DNA from 2 places in the Pantoea sp. PA1 genome. Region 1 is predicted to be linked to the other one. Evidence: predicted binding sites of a transcription regulator. Region 1 holds the regulator's gene; the other holds the start of a gene.
What was found. Region 1 encodes CRP, which controls carbon source genes, mostly activating them, when cyclic AMP is high. Its sites were predicted from a motif close to ATGTGANNNNNNTCACAT; they were not measured.

Region 1 (8,103 bases):
GTGCTGGTCGCCGGCACCGACGTGATGCGTTTTGCCCCGTCGCTGATCATCGAGCCTGCTGACATCGAAGAGGGCATGAGCCGCTTTGCCACGGCTGTCGGCAAAGTGCTCAACGGCTAGCGGATTTTTTCCGTAAGTGTCTGATCAGCCAGCGGCCATGTTGTGGTCGCTGGCTCCACGCCAGCGAGGAGATGGTGTGCATGACGCTGAGATGATCGAGAATGCGTCGCACATGCTGCTCCACCACCGTTACCGGTCCTTCACTGATATTCCCCAGCTCATCCAGCAGATTAACCTGCGAACTGGCACCCTCATATTCCAGCCGCTGCTGACAGCGTTGCAGCGCGATCTCACAGGATTGCAGGTAACGTTCCGCCAGCGAGGGGGTCAGCATGGTGTGCTCACGCGCCAGAATGGTCATCGCATTGATGTGCTCGACGATAAACTGGCTGTGCGTGACCCAGAGCCGCATATCTTTCAGATACTGGGCGTTGAAACCCGGCTCCTGCATCGCCTGATTCAGCGAGTTAAACAGCGCATTGTGCGCCTGATTCACCTGCACACGCTGATAAGCCAGTTTGCCGGGTGCCTGTTCCTCTCCCAGCAGGAGGCGCAGCGCATCCTGATAGGTTTCCAGCGCGTCATGGGCATTTTGCCGCAGTAAGCCACTCTGCCACTGCGGCCAGAGCCAGATCATGCCGCCAAAGGCGATCAGACAGCCCATCAGCGTATCCATCAGTCGCGGCAGCAGAAACTGCGCGCCATTCAGTGAGAGGAGCTGCAGCGAGTAAACCGCGGTGACCGTAAAGCCAATCATCGACCAGCCATAAAACTGACGGGTAAAGCGATAGCTGATAAAGGTAATCGCCAGCATCACCAGCAGGACGACAGGTTCCGGCACCGCCAGACGCAGTGTGGCCGCCGCGACCACCAGACCGGCAAAGGTGCCGAGCGCACGGTGCTGGATACGGACGCGGGTGGCGCTGTAGCCGTTCTGGCTGACGAACATGATCGTCATCAGAATCCAGTAGGGCTTAGGGATGTTGAAGAAGAGCGCCAGCGCGCTGCCCAGCATCAGCATGACCGCAAAGCGACCGGCAGTGCGCAGCGCTGAGGAGCGAAATGAGAGGTAGCTGCGCAGCGCCGGGAGCAGCGGCAGACGGCGCTGGCGGTCAGCCATCAGGTCGCGCTGGTAAAGCGGTTTCTGGGTGCGCAGCACCCGCGCAATGCGGTTGAAGTGATAAAGGCAGAAGTGGCCCACCGGATTGTCGGGATGCTGACGGGCGATCTTCTCCAGCGCGCCAAGCTGTTTATCCATCGCAAAACGATCGGCTAACTGGTGGTAGAGAATGGTATCGGCCAGCACCCGCAGCCGGGCTGAGATGGTTTTGGCGTTCCAGCGGATCACCGCTTCAGCATGGCTCTGCTCAACCAGTTTCTGCACCTCTTCCGGCCGGTGCAGGCTGACCGAGATGTGCTCCTGCAGATCCAGCGCCACCTGAAAGGCGCGCGTCAGCCGTTTATGGCTATTGTCGCGGCTCGCCGACAGCATATGCATCTGCTGATAACAGGTGTTGATCAAATCGACCACTTTCTGCTGGCGAGCCAGCAGCGGCGGCAGCGCCTTCTCCGGATCGGTCAGCTGCGTCAGCAGGGTATATTTGGCGTCGCAGTAGTTCGCCAGCTCGCGGTAGATCAGACTCAGGCTTTCGCGCATCGGCTGCTCTTTCCACAGCCAGAACCAGAACCAGTTAAACACGCCATACCAGAGGGTGCCGCCGATATAGAGCAGCGGCGGCACATAGATGGGCATGCGGCCCGTCAGGCTCAGGGTAAAAATAGCGGCGATGAGGGTGCCGGAGAGCAGGCGGCCATGCAGCGGGCTGATCTCCCCGGTGACACCCAGCAACAGGGGCATCGCAAACAGGATTAGCGGCAGCGGAACCGCATGCAGGGTAAGCCACTGGATCAGGAAGCTGCCAAGCGCAAACAGGCTGCCGCCCACAATCAGACGTTTGAAGAAGCGTTTATGCGGGGTATCGAGACCGGCAATGTTGCAGCAGGCGGGGACTAACGAGAACAGCAGACCTTTTTGCAGGTCGCCAGCCAGCCAGCCCAGCGCGACCGGCAGGCAGAGCACCAGCGTTTGCCGCAGGGCATAGTTCACTTCAGGGTGATAAATAATTCGACGCCACATCGGCTCAGCACAAACAATAACGGCGTGATGCGAACATCACGCCGTGGATGACAGGAATTAGCGGGTGCCGTAAACGACGATGGTTTTACCGTGTGCAGAGATCAGATTCTGATCTTCCAGCATCTTCAGAATACGGCCCACGGTTTCGCGTGAACAACCTACAATCTGGCCAATTTCCTGACGGGTAATTTTAATTTGCATGCCGTCGGGATGCGTCATGGCATCTGGCTGTTTCGCCAGATTAAGCAGAGTCTGTGCAATGCGTCCGGTCACGTCGAGGAAAGCGAGGTTACCCACTTTTTCTGACGTCACCTGCAGGCGACGCGCCATCTGCGATGAGAGTCGCATCAGGATGTCAGGGTTCACCTGAATCAGCTGGCGGAATTTCTTGTAGGAGATTTCCGCCACTTCGCACGCGCTTTTAGCACGAACCCAGGCGCTGCGCTCCTGACCTTCTTCAAACAGGCCAAGCTCGCCGATGAAATCCCCCTGATTCAGGTAGGAAAGAATCATCTCTTTGCCTTCTTCATCTTTAATCAGAACCGCGACGGAACCTTTCACGATGTAGTAAAGCGTTTCAGCTTTTTCACCTTGGTGAATCAGCGTACTTTTGGATGGATACTTGTGAATATGGCAATGGGACAGGAACCATTCGAGTGTAGGGTCTGTTTGCGGTTTGCCGAGAACCATTCGCTATTATCCTCTGTTGTAATCGTGCCCAAAATACAGGGGGCAGTTTTCCCTGTCAGGCGGTGAAAGCTTCAAGCGTTTCCTTTTCAGGAAATTATTCGGGCCGCATCAGGCGCAGTGCGCATCATTCTTCCCGGCTTCGCCATCGGGTGACGAAAAATATTTTCAGCTCTGTTTGTAGCACAGCTTTTGCCGACTGTCTTCTGTTGTCTCGCTTCAGCTAAGGGCGGATTTCTCTGGATTGCTGTTTATCAGGCGAAAGCGTACTCTGGCGACAAAACAGCGTATTCCGGAGCAAAAATCATGCAGGCAAGAGTGAAATGGGTAGAAGGGATGACATTCCTTGGTGAGTCATCCTCCGGCCATCAGATCCTGATGGATGGCAATTCAGGGGATAAAGCGCCCAGCCCAATGGAGATGGTGCTGATGGCGGCGGGCGGATGCAGCGCGATCGATGTGGTATCAATTCTGCAAAAAGGCCGCAACGATGTGGCTGATTGTGAAGTAAAACTGACCTCAGAACGTCGTGAAGAGGCGCCGCGAATCTTTACGCACATCAACCTGCATTTTATCGTGAGTGGCAAAGCACTCCAGGATAAAGCGGTCTCACGCGCGGTGGATCTTTCTGCTGAAAAATATTGCTCGGTGGCCATCATGCTGGGGAAAGGGGTGACGATGACGCACAGCTATGAGGTGGTTGAGCTGTAATAGCCGCAGGTTTTTTTAAAGTTGCTGGCAGTCCGGTGTGAGGCCGTGCCTGGATGGGGGAATTCACTTTGAGACTGTGCCTGCGCAGAAAACCGGGTCGGATCGATTTGTGGTGGTTCGCTGTCAGGCCGTGCCTGCGCAGGAAACCGGGTCAGATCGGAAAGTCGCTTGAGCCAATCCATGGCCGCTCGGCCCGCGCGATTACGCACCTCATCCCTGAGGTGCGCCCGTAGCCGGGCCAACGCGTTGCGTTGTTCAAAAACGCTCCCGGCGTTTTTATCCGGGCGGCGGGACGCTTTCCTCTTCTGACCCGGTTCCCTGCATGATGAGCTTTCGTGTTGCTGTCAGATTCTTTGTATGCAGGTTTTGTTTGTAGCGGCCTTACTGAAACCGGATGCGGCTACCGGACATGAAGTGAAGGGAGCATACGCCTGTAGCAAAGCATAGCGGGCCAGGAATGGCGGTTTTGCGTCTTTACGAAAGGCGTATTCTCCCTGAAGCCTGCTCAGCAGTAAGCCTTAATCCGCAGAAAAACCGGTTTTACATTTTTGCAAAAGGCATCTGCTCTCTGAGGGTTTTTTGCTGACCTCTTACTCTATCCGTTTACCTTCCATCAGCCGCTTCACCAGCGGCCCCATGATCAGCTCCATCGCCAGCCCCATTTTACCGCCGGGCACCACCAGCGTATTGATGTGCGAGATAAACGACCCCTGCAGCATCGCCAGCAGATAGGGAAAGTCGATATCCTCCAGTCCCTGAAAGTGGATCACCACAAAGCTCTCATCCAGTGACGGGATAGCGCGGGCGGCAAACGGGTTCGAGGTATCCACGGTCGGCACGCGCTGAAAGTTAATATGGGTGCGGGAGAACTGAGGCGTGATGAAGTTGATGTAATCCTCCATCGACCGCACTACCGAATCCATCACTGCCTCGCGGGAGTGGCCGCGCTCGCTGGTGTCCCGCACCAGCTTCTGAATCCATTCAAGGTTAACAATCGGCACCACGCCCACCAGCAGATCCACCTGTTCTGCGACGTTATGCTGCGCGGTGACCACGCCGCCATGCAGGCCTTCATAGAACAGAATATCGGTGTCCTGCGGCAGCGGCTGCCACGGCGTAAAGGTGCCAGGCACCTGATTCCACGGCACCGCCTCATCATAGGTGTGCAGATATTTACGCGACTGGCCCTGTCCGCTTTGACCATACTCTTTGAAACTCTGCTCCAGCAGGCCAAAGTCGTTGGCCTCCGGGCCGAAATAGCTGACGTGACGTCCTAAATCGCGCGCTTTACGAATCGCCATATCCATTTCAGGACGGGTAAAGCGGTGAAAGCTGTCGCCTTCCAGCTCCGCCGCATGCAGATTTAGCTGCTGGAAGATTTTGCGAAACGCGAGGCTGGTGGTGGTGGTTCCTGCGCCGCTGGAACCGGTCACCGCGATAATGGGATGACGAGCAGACATAGAAAAGCTCCCTGTGTGGTCGGGCAATGAGCATTGTTATCATGAAATGCCCGCCGGTGCATCAGCCGCGAAATTCTTTGCGCGGCATAATATTGACCGACTCATGCAGTTCCGACCACACCAGCACCACTTCGCCAGACTCCAGCTGCCGACGCACATCCGCGACCTTGTCGACCAGGCTGCGCTCCTGTTCGCCATAGTCGGTGCCTTCGCGCAGCACAAACGTTTCAATCAGGTTTTCGAGGGTCTCCGGGGAGACCTGTTGCCAGGGAATAATCACGCGATCAGTTATCCAGAATAGGGGCGATCCACTGGGGGATGCGCTGTTCCAGCCACATTTCGGGCTGACGTAACGTTCCACCGACAAAGCCGACGTGGCCGCCGTGTGGGCTCAGTTGATAAGTAATAGTGGCAGATAATTGGCTGCTGTGCGGGATCACCTCATCGCTCATAAAGGGATCGTCTTTCGCATGGATGATCAGCAGCGGTGTTTTGACCTGCTTCAGCCACGGCATGGCGCTGGCACGCTGATAGTAGTCGGTCGCATCCGCAAACCCGTGGGCACGGGCCGTGATCGCGTCATCAAAATCACGCAGTCGCCGCAGGGCTTTCAGCTGCGCCAGGTTGACCGGCAGCGTATCCGGCCAGGCGTGTAGCTTGCGGCGGGCATTTTTCTTCAGTTGCGCCAGCAGATAGTACTGATAGACGCGAGAAAAGCCGCGCTCCAGTCTCAGGCTGCAGGGTTCCAGCTGCAGCGGGGCGGAGACGATCACGCCCGCATCAACCCCGGCGTCTGCACCCTGCTGACCCAGCAGGCAGCCCAGCATATTGCCGCCCAGCGAGAAGCCTACGGCGGCGGTGGGCACGCGTCCCCAGCGGCGATGCAGCCACTGCAGGAAAAAGCGGGCATCGTCCGTTTCGCCGGAGTGATAGATCCGGTTCAGTCGGTTAGGCTCGCCGCTGCAGCCGCGAAAATGCATCACCACCGCCAGCCAGCCGCGCGCACGGCAGATTGCCATCAGACCATGGATATAGGGGCTGTGAAAACTCCCCTCCAGACCGTGAAACAGCACCACACGCGGCTTATGCTGCGCTGCGTGCGGATCTTCGCTCCAGGCGAGGTCGACAAAATCGCCATCCGGCAGATCGAGACGCTGCCAGTGGGGCTGGAGAGTGACATGGCGCCGCAACAGGCGCGGCAGCACGGTCTGCAGATGCGCATTACGCAGTGAGCCCGGCGGGATAAAGCGCTCATTTCCGGGTCCGGTAAATTTCATGGGGTAAAAGCTTGTCTGTTCCATATCACACTGTTAGCTTCGAAAGGTTTTTTCTTGCAGGGGTAAGGAGTACCCGATTGCCATGGAACTGAGTCTTTTCTTATCGATGTTAGGGTTTCTCTGGGTCGCTGCCATTACGCCAGGCCCTAATAATATGTTACTCACCGCCTCGGGCGCTAATTTTGGCTTTGTGCGCACCATTCCGCTGATGATTGGCATCATGATCGGCATGCAGGTGATGCTGCTGATGGTGGCCTTTGGGGTGGGTGGCCTGATCCTGCTCTATCCGTCACTGCATCTGATGCTGAAAATCGCCGGCAGCCTCTATCTGCTCTGGCTGGCGTGGAAAATCGCCACAGCCAGCTATGAAAAGCTGGAAACTGACCAGGGCCCGGATGCGCCGATGCCATTCTGGCAGGGAGGCGTGCTGCAGCTGATCAACCCCAAAGCCTGGCTGATGGCGCTGGGTGCGGTCGCCAGCTTCAGCCTGGCAGGGGACGCTTATCGCCATTCGATTGCCGCGATAAGCATCGGCATGTTTATGGTCAATCTGCTGTCGGGCGCAATCTGGATGGGATTCGGCGCGATGATTGGCCGCATTCTGCGCAGCCGTCGCGCCTGGAAAATCTTCAACCTCGCCATGGGGCTGCTGACTGCCGCCTGCGTGCTGTTAATCTGGCACTGAGTTAACTGGATGCGCGTTCAACGCGCGTCCAGGGCAGTACTTCGCGGACCACTGACGCGTTCGGATTACGGATCTTCTGCAATAGCAGCTGCACGCTGCGAGCGCCCAGCTGGTTCATCGGCTGTTCGATGGTGGTCAGCGGCGGATTCAGGCTGCGGGTGAACGGAATCCCATCAAAACCGACCACCGCCAGATCCTCCGGCACGCGCAGACCTGCCTCCAGTGCCGCATGCACCACACCCACCGCCAGCACATCGGAAACCGCAAACACCGCATCCGGCGGTTGCGGCAGCGCCAGCAGCTCCTTCACGGCCTGACTGCCCGCCTCAGGGGAAATTTCATCGGTATAAGCGACGCCAGACCAGGGATACTCCAGCTCTTCCAGTGCCTGCCGGTAGCCCTTTTCACGATGATGTGAATAGAGGTAGCGCATATCGCCATTCACCAGCCCGATGCGTTTACGTCCTTTACCGGCCAGGTAATGGACGGTGTCACGCGCAGCTTCAAGATGATCGATGGTGACCGAGGAGGCGGGGATCGTCGGATCAAACTCGCAGCACTGCACCCACGGCGCACCGGCGATCAGCGCCTGCAAATCCTGCAAGCCCGACGCGGCATCCATGGTAATCACGCCATCCACCACTTTTCCGGTCAGCAAACTCAGATAGGCGGCTTCCCGCTGCAGCTGCGAAGCGGAGTTGCAGAGCAGGATGTGATAGCCATGCAGCTCAGCTTCTGCCTCTATCCCCTGCACCACGCGCGAGCAGAAGGGATTGGTGATATCTGAGATCAGCACCAGCAGCATGTGGCTTTGCGCCGTACGCAGCTGACGTGCCAGTAAGTTGGGCTGATAGTCGCAGGCAGAGATCGCCGCCAGAACTTTCTCACGCGTATCGGGCTTGACGCCAGGATGCGCGTTGAGTACCCGCGATACCGTGGCTTTGGAGACGCCAGCCAGCTGAGCGACTTTCTCAATCGACATCGGGTTACAGAGACCTTAACAGGCAATGAATGGGAACACATATCAATAACACAGGGACAATGTGAGCGCCTGACATTTTTGCTTACTTTAGCTATTTTCAGCAT
Region 2 (8,103 bases), on a different contig from region 1:
TCAGGTGGCTGACCGCCTCATTATCCTGATGCCAGTAGAGGCTGTTACGCACATCCTCTTCATTCAGCTGATGATAATTGCACAGCCAGCTCACCAGACGCGCCTGTAAATCCGCCTGCTGCTCTACACTCAGGTAGAGCTCAGTCCGGTTACAGGTGGACAGCACCACGCCGCTCTGCACCATTGGCTGTGATAACAGGCTGTTTAAGGCCTGCTCAAGCGTCTCCGGCCCGAACGTAACACGTTCGCGCAGAGCAATGGGGGCGGTCTTGTGGTTGATTCCGAGAGCGAGCAGCGTCATGGTGATTTTGGTTGGGATGTCCCAATAATGTCAGGGTTTTGTGAGGCGCATTCTACAAGATGCGACAGATCAAGAAAAGCCATACAAAGGCTATGACTGTAATAAGATTAACCCGATCATACGCAATTTGCTGCATAACAGCATTGACGGTTAAAACCGTGACGGTTAGCGTTATCCGTTGCCAATAATAAATGTGTCCGAGGAGATGACCACTTGATGCTTACTTCACCACGCAATCTGTTGCGCCTTTTGCCCCTTGCCAGCGTGCTGCTGGCGGCCTGTAGCGTCAACAAACCGCAGGGTCCGGGCCCCAGCGTCACCGCGCCGCAGTGGCAACAGCATCAGCAGGCGGTCTCAAAGGTCACGCATTATCAGACCCGCGGCGCCTTTGCCTACCTCTCCGACAAACAGAAAGTGTATGCCCGCTTCAACTGGCAGCAGACCGCGCCTGACCGCTATCGCCTGCTGCTGACCAATCCGCTGGGCAGCACCGAGCTGCAGCTGGATGCGCAGGGCTCGGTCGTGCAGATTGTCGATAACAAGGGCAAGCGTTACGTCAGCAACGATGCACAGAAGATGATTTCCCAGTTAACCGGCATGGACATCCCGCTGGCTAACCTGCGTCAGTGGATGATGGGTCTGCCAGGCGATGCCAGCGACTATCAGCTCAACGAGAGTTATCAGCTGCGCAGCCTGAACTACAGCCGCGACGGTCAGACCTGGCAGGTCTCCATCGCCGGTTACGACAGCAAAGTGACTCCGCCACTTCCTTCCAGCCTGGAGCTGAAAGAGGGTGACCAGCGGATTAAACTGCGCATGGACAGCTGGACCGTTCAATGATCACCCACTGGCCCGCCCCGGCAAAACTGAATCTTTTTCTCTACATTACCGGCCGTCGGCCCGACGGCTACCACAACCTGCAGACGCTGTTTCAGTTTCTCGATTACGGTGACGAACTGCAGATTCATGCTGACCAGAGCGGTCGCATTCAGCTGCTGACGCCGCTGGCGGGTGTGGCAGACGAGGACAACCTGATTGTGCGCGCCGCGAACCTGCTGAAACAGGCGGCGCTGCAGAGCAATCGCCTTTCTGCCAGCGCGGGTGCGCAGATTGCTATCGAGAAGAGACTGCCCATGGGGGGCGGCATCGGCGGCGGCTCGTCTGATGCCGCTACCGTGCTGGTGGCGCTGAATCATCTGTGGCAGACCGGCTTTTCGACAGAAGAACTGGCGGCGATGGGTGTGACGCTCGGTGCTGATGTCCCGGTGTTTGTCCACGGCTTCGCGGCGTTTGCGCAGGGCGTGGGCGAAGAGCTTCAGCCTGCCGACCCGGCTGAAAAATGGTACCTCGTTGCGCACCCTGGCGTGCATATCAGCACGCCGGTGGTGTTCGGCGATCCCGACCTGACGCGTGACACCCCAGCGCGCAGTTTATCGACACTTTTAGCCTCCCCCTTCGCCAACGATTGTGAAGCAGTGGTAAGAAAACGTTTTCGCGAGGTTGATGAGCTTGTTTCCTGGCTGCTAGAATACGCGCCGTCACGCCTGACTGGCACGGGCGCTTGTGTGTTTGCTGAATTTGACACCGAGTCTGCTGCCCGCCAGGTGCTGGAGCTTGCCCCGAATGGGGTGCGCGGATTTGTAGCCCGGGGCGTTAACGTGTCGCCGCTACAGCGTACCCTGCGAGGCGATTAGCAAAAGCGTGACAGTGTCACCACGTTCCGGACACTGCACCTTTTGCATCAACACACCCGTGTGAACGCCCATGACCGTGCACGCCGGTTACGGTCATGTCGTTCATTCTCTGGACGCAAAGCCTGAGGTTCTTCTCGTGCCTGATATGAAGCTATTTGCTGGTAACGCCACCCCGGAACTAGCACAACGTATTGCCAACCGCCTTTACACCAGTCTGGGAGACGCCGCTGTCGGACGTTTCAGCGATGGTGAAGTGAGCGTACAGATCAACGAAAATGTACGCGGTGGTGATATTTTCATCATCCAGTCCACCTGTGCCCCCACCAACGATAATCTGATGGAACTGGTTGTGATGGTCGACGCGCTGCGTCGTGCTTCTGCTGGTCGTATTACCGCAGTCATCCCCTACTTTGGCTATGCCCGTCAGGATCGCCGCGTGCGCTCTGCGCGTGTGCCGATCACCGCTAAAGTTGTGGCTGACTTCCTTTCCAGCGTCGGTGTTGACCGTGTTCTGACGGTTGACCTGCACGCCGAGCAGATCCAGGGCTTCTTCGACGTCCCGGTTGATAACGTATTTGGCAGCCCGATCCTGCTGGAAGATATGATGCAGATCGGACTGGAAAACCCGATTGTTGTTTCTCCCGATATTGGTGGCGTAGTACGTGCCCGTGCTATCGCTAAACTGCTGAACGACACCGATATGGCTATCATCGATAAACGTCGCCCGCGCGCGAACGTCTCTCAGGTGATGCATATTATTGGTGACGTTGCTGGCCGCGACTGCGTGCTGGTCGACGACATGATCGACACCGGCGGCACGCTGTGCAAAGCGGCTGAAGCGCTGAAAGAGCGTGGTGCCAAACGCGTGTTTGCTTATGCAACCCACCCAATCTTCTCCGGCAACGCGGTTGAAAACCTGCGTAAATCGGTGCTCGATCAGGTGATTGTCTGTGACACCATCCCTCTCTCTGAAGAGATCAGGGCGCTGCCGAACGTGCGCACACTGACCCTCTCAGGCATGCTGGCTGAAGCCATTCGCCGCATCAGTAACGAAGAGTCCATCTCGGCGATGTTCGAGCATTAATCTTCGCGGAAACCGGGCCCTGTGCCCGGTTTTTTTATGCCTGTTCCTGCCCGCTTAACTCTCTTCTTTTTCTGAGATTAGCGCGATAAATTTTCCCGTTCGCCCCGGTTTGCAACGCCACGCACTCTTTTCATCAATGGCCTCGTTTCCCGCTTCTGCCCGCTGCCGTTAAATGGTAATTTGCTGCCCATTTCTCACCAGAACCCGGCCATCATGACTCTCGATATCTATACCCTGTTTATTTGCGAGCTCTATGTGCTGGGCTTTTTAAGCCTGATCATGATTTTTGCCTGGGTCGGATCGCAGTACGATCGCGTGCTGGGCTTTACCCTGCTGTCGCTGGTCCTGACGCTGGTGGCGGTCTTTTTAAGCAGCCTGCGCAGCAGCGGCTTCCATTTTCTGCCAGTGGCTGTCGGGAACGTGCTGGTGATGCTGGCCTATGGCGGGTTGCTGAATGCCTTTCGCCGCTTCTGTGGCAAACCCATCGGCAGCCACTGGCTGCTGGGTGCCCTGCTCTGGGCGCTGCTCTGCTGTTTCCCGGCATTTTACGACAGCCTGCCGAAACGAGTAGTAGTGCTCTGTCTTGCCTGCGTCGCCTATACCGCCGCCCTGATCCAGCTGGTCTGGCTGGCTCGAGAGACGCTGAAAGCCACCTTCTGGCCGGCCCAGCTGCTGCTCTGGATCCATCTGCTGTTCCATCTGGCCCGGCTGCTTCTGGATAGCGCCGTTGCCAGCGGGCTGCCAGGCGCGATTGGCGGGTCGGCTTTCTCGGTTTACGTTATCCTGGAGTCGATTCTGTTTGTTATTGGCCTCACCTTCACCATCCTGGCGATGGTGAATGAACGGATGCAGCAGACCCTGAAACATGCTTCGCTGCACGACCCGCTGACCCGCGTCTGGAACCGCCGCGCCCTGTTCAGCGAAGCAGAGAACATTGCGGCGCGATGCCATCGCCAGAACCGGCCCTTCAGCGCCATCCTGTTTGACCTGGACCATTTCAAAAGCATCAACGATCGCTACGGGCATCAGCAGGGCGACCAGATTCTGATCCACTTTTGCGAGGTGGTGAGCGCACTGATTCCGGCGGGGGGACGTTTTGCGCGACTGGGCGGAGAGGAGTTTGCGGCCATCATTACGGCGACGGCACAGGAGACAGAAGCGTGGTGTGAGACAATCCGGCTGGCGGTCTGTGCATCACAACATAATGCGATTGCCTATTCGGTCAGCATTGGCTTTGCTACGGCCACACATCATCAGCAGGGTTTTGAAGCGTTACTGGTGCAGGCGGATGCGGCGCTCTACCACGCCAAGGCCAGCGGCCGAAACCGCACCGCGCAGCATCCGCTGCCTGCTGCCATTATTTAGTGGTGTGAGTTATGTGACCGGCGGCAGCGCTGGTCATAGTGACGCACCCAGTAATAACGATCTTCTATCTTTTCCCGGCCACTGACACGGGCGCCCACCAGCCAGAGCAGCGCACCAATAAAGATGCTGAAGATAGCGCCCTGCGCCAGAGACTGAGGCAGATCGAGCGCGGGCAGCTGGTTCATAATAGAGAAACCCACGCCCAGAACCATGGTAACTAATCCCAGTACCATTAGCGTGTTACCCGCTACACGGCAGTGATGATGTTTCATAATGCACCTCCATCCATAAGAGCCAATAACCGCACACAATGTTAAGTGTCATAAGTTTAGGCAATGGCTCAGCCCCGCGATGCGGGCTGGATCACACATCAACCATAAAGCTTCGCCTGGTCCTGATTGCAGACTGTTGATTCCGATAGAAAATGATTAATCACGCTGATGAACCATTTGACTGCTTCTGCTTTGTCATCTCGCCTGTCGCGAAGTAAACTAACGCCCTTTCGCGATAACAGCAGGATAATCATTGTGAGCAGCATTAAACTGATTGTGGGACTGGCCAATCCTGGCGCTGAATATGCCGCCACGCGCCATAATGCGGGTGCCTGGTATCTGGATTTACTGGCGGAACGCCACAATCAGTCTCTGAAAGAGGAAGGCAAATTCTATGGCTACACCGCCCGTCTGGCGATAGCCGGAGAGGATGTCCGCCTGCTGGTGCCGACCACCTTTATGAACCTGAGCGGTAAAGCGGTGGCGGCGATGGCGACCTTTTATCGCATCGCGCCTGAAGAGATTCTGGTGGCGCATGATGAACTCGATTTACCGGCCGGCGTCGCGAAATTTAAGCAGGGTGGCGGCCACGGCGGCCATAACGGTCTGAAAGACATCATCAGCAAACTGGGCAACAACAACAATTTTCACCGCCTGCGCATCGGTATCGGCCATCCCGGCGATCGCAATAAGGTGACCGGATTTGTGCTGGGTAAACCGCCCGTCAGCGAGCAGAAGCTGATTGATGAAGCCATTGATGAGGCGGCGCGCTGCACTGAGCTGTGGCTGAAAGAGGATCGCATCAAAGCCATGAACCGGCTGCACGCCTTCAAACCTGCTTAAACGCCCGAATCGTCGCGATTCCGTGTATAATGCGCGGAATTTTTCAATTCTTCTCCGACAGCTCGCCATCGGGCGCACTGTCCATCCAGTTATAAAGGGTATCAAACCATGGGATTCAAATGCGGTATCGTGGGCCTGCCGAACGTCGGTAAATCCACTCTGTTTAACGCGCTGACCAAAGCGGGTATCGAAGCGGCTAACTTCCCCTTCTGCACCATTGAGCCTAACACGGGCGTGGTGCCTATGCCTGACCTGCGTCTCGACCAGCTCTCGGAGATTGTTAAGCCGCAGCGCGTGGTGCCGACTACCATGGAATTCGTCGATATCGCGGGTCTGGTGAAAGGCGCGTCTAAGGGTGAGGGCCTGGGCAACCAGTTCCTGACTAACATCCGTGAAACCGAAGCGATCGGTCACGTGGTGCGCTGCTTTGAAAATGACAACATCATCCACGTCGCGGGTAAAGTTAACCCGGCGGAAGATATCGACGTGATTAACACCGAGCTGGCACTTTCTGACCTTGATACCTGTGAGCGTGCGATTCAGCGCGTGCAGAAGAAAGCCAAAGGCGGCGACAAAGATGCGAAAGCCGAGCTGGCTGCGCTGGAAAAATGCCTGCCGCACCTCTCTGAAGCGGGCATGCTGCGCTCTCTGAATCTGGATGCCGATGAGAAAGCGGCGATTCGCTATCTGAGCTTCCTGACCCTGAAACCGACCATGTACATTGCTAACGTCAATGAAGACGGTTTTGAGAACAACCCCTATCTGGATCAGGTTCGCGCTATCGCAGCAGCGGAAGGTTCAGTGGTGGTACCGGTGTGTGCCGCAGTGGAATCTGATATCGCCGAGCTGGAAGATGAAGAGCGTGACGAGTTCATGGCGGAGCTGGGACTGGAAGAGCCGGGCCTGAACCGCGTGATCCGCGCCGGTTACGCCCTGCTGAACCTGCAGACCTATTTCACCGCAGGCGTGAAAGAAGTGCGTGCCTGGACTATCCCGGTGGGCGCGACTGCCCCTCAGGCTGCCGGTAAAATTCACACCGACTTCGAAAAAGGCTTTATCCGCGCGCAGACCATCGCATTTGATGACTTTATCGCCTGCAAGGGTGAACAGGGTGCGAAAGAAGCTGGAAAGATGCGTTCAGAAGGGAAAGAGTACATCGTGAAAGATGGCGATGTGATGAACTTCCTGTTTAACGTCTGATTAAAATCTGCTGTTTCATGGGGTTTCATTGAATCTTATGAGCGCCGGAAAAAACTTTAAATCCACGCAATTGCGTGGATTTTTCATTTCACAACGTCTCGAATCACCTCGTCACAACGCAGTTAAAGATGAGTATGGGGATGAGTACGATTTTCTTCCATTGACTCGCAGAGCGATTCAATAAGTGTGTTCTATCCGTCAATTGAACTCCCGGCTCAAAGCAGACCTTCAGCCCAGTTAACTTGTCCGTTCCGTGCCATAAGCGGATACTGAACCGATAAATAATCTGTCTGATTTTCCGCCTTTGACAGGATTAATGTTTACTCATTGACCAACGAGCTTTTGTTGCACCATTTTGCATCGCGTGAAAGATATTAAATGACACGAAATCTGCGAGATGAGCATCGATTTCATTGCTGCTTATCACTGGCTGCACGCATACCAGGATGAACCCAAGTTGAGTCGCACGAATGGTGTCAAATTCTTCCTGGAGTGACCGCGGATCGCCAATATAAGTCTGGACGTCGACTTAAAACTTTTCCCATTCGATCCGCCATATCTGCAAGGAGTACAGATAAATTGCAATAAAAAAGGACTTAAGTAGCGTTTAAAAGTATCAGGTATCAGCCTTGATATCTGAACTCATTCCTGTGGCATCCGAGCCTACTACTGGGACGAATTCATGTTCACACGTTCATTCGCCCGCCATAGATTTTATCGGGTGCATTTCAGCTTTTATTGCCAGGTTGCTTAAAAAGAGTTTGCTTCATAATTTTGTCAACCTGGGGGACCAGGGGCATTTCCCCAGCCAAAAATGAGTGGATCGCACTGTCGATAATCTCGCGAGTGAGCACAGGCTCTTCCACGATGATTTGCAAACCAATGCCGCTACGATAGCCAGATTGAATGCGGTAGCCATGAGTAACTATAGGCGGATTGTCGCGCATGACTTCGGCCAAGCGTTTATCAATGTATTCGAAATAGGTTAATCCATCGAATTGAGGGTAAGAAACGCGCGTACGTTCTATCACCGTATGGCTAATCACCTTCCCATTAGTATTGAAGTTTGACGTTGTATCCATGCGGGCTTCATCTTCCTGCTGGCTTTGGTTCAACATTGCATGAGCTTCTTCAAATACCAGATTTTCCGCAATATCCGCACGCGCTACGTCAATGGTAATGATCTCCGCATTCCAGTACAGATCTGGAGAATTACCCAGGAATAAAACATCGCTCCAGGTCCACACCCAACCTGCAGCAATGGCCTCGGCATTTTCAGAATCGCAATCATCATAATGCAGTCCTCCGCAGCGCTGACGCTCGCGGTAGATCAGATTCTTAACG

Region 2: the regulator CRP is predicted to act here: its motif matches at 4,796-4,813, upstream of pth (aminoacyl-tRNA hydrolase).

What each region holds. Positions count from the first base shown of each region.
Region 1 covers NZ_JBXGEE010000005.1:16,379-24,481, reverse strand. The annotation lists gene argD (bifunctional acetylornithine/succinyldiaminopimelate transaminase) at 1-120, shown strand, start outside; gene AC1V0D_RS17695 (YccS/YhfK family putative transporter) at 110-2,197, opposite strand; gene crp (cAMP-activated global transcriptional regulator CRP) at 2,255-2,887, opposite strand; gene AC1V0D_RS17685 (OsmC family protein) at 3,191-3,595, shown strand; gene AC1V0D_RS17680 (phosphoribulokinase) at 4,186-5,055, opposite strand; gene AC1V0D_RS17675 (YheU family protein) at 5,117-5,335, opposite strand; gene AC1V0D_RS17670 (hydrolase) at 5,340-6,356, opposite strand; gene AC1V0D_RS17665 (LysE family translocator) at 6,415-7,017, shown strand; gene AC1V0D_RS17660 (LacI family DNA-binding transcriptional regulator) at 7,019-7,999, opposite strand.
Region 2 covers NZ_JBXGEE010000001.1:863,435-871,537, reverse strand. The annotation lists gene hemA (glutamyl-tRNA reductase) at 1-301, opposite strand, end outside; gene lolB (lipoprotein insertase outer membrane protein LolB) at 518-1,141, shown strand; gene ispE (4-(cytidine 5'-diphospho)-2-C-methyl-D-erythritol kinase) at 1,138-1,995, shown strand; gene prs (ribose-phosphate diphosphokinase) at 2,132-3,079, shown strand; gene AC1V0D_RS04315 (GGDEF domain-containing protein) at 3,293-4,444, shown strand; gene ychH (stress-induced protein YchH) at 4,441-4,716, opposite strand; gene pth (aminoacyl-tRNA hydrolase) at 4,972-5,559, shown strand; gene ychF (redox-regulated ATPase YchF) at 5,668-6,759, shown strand; gene AC1V0D_RS04295 (hypothetical protein) at 7,488-8,103, opposite strand, start outside.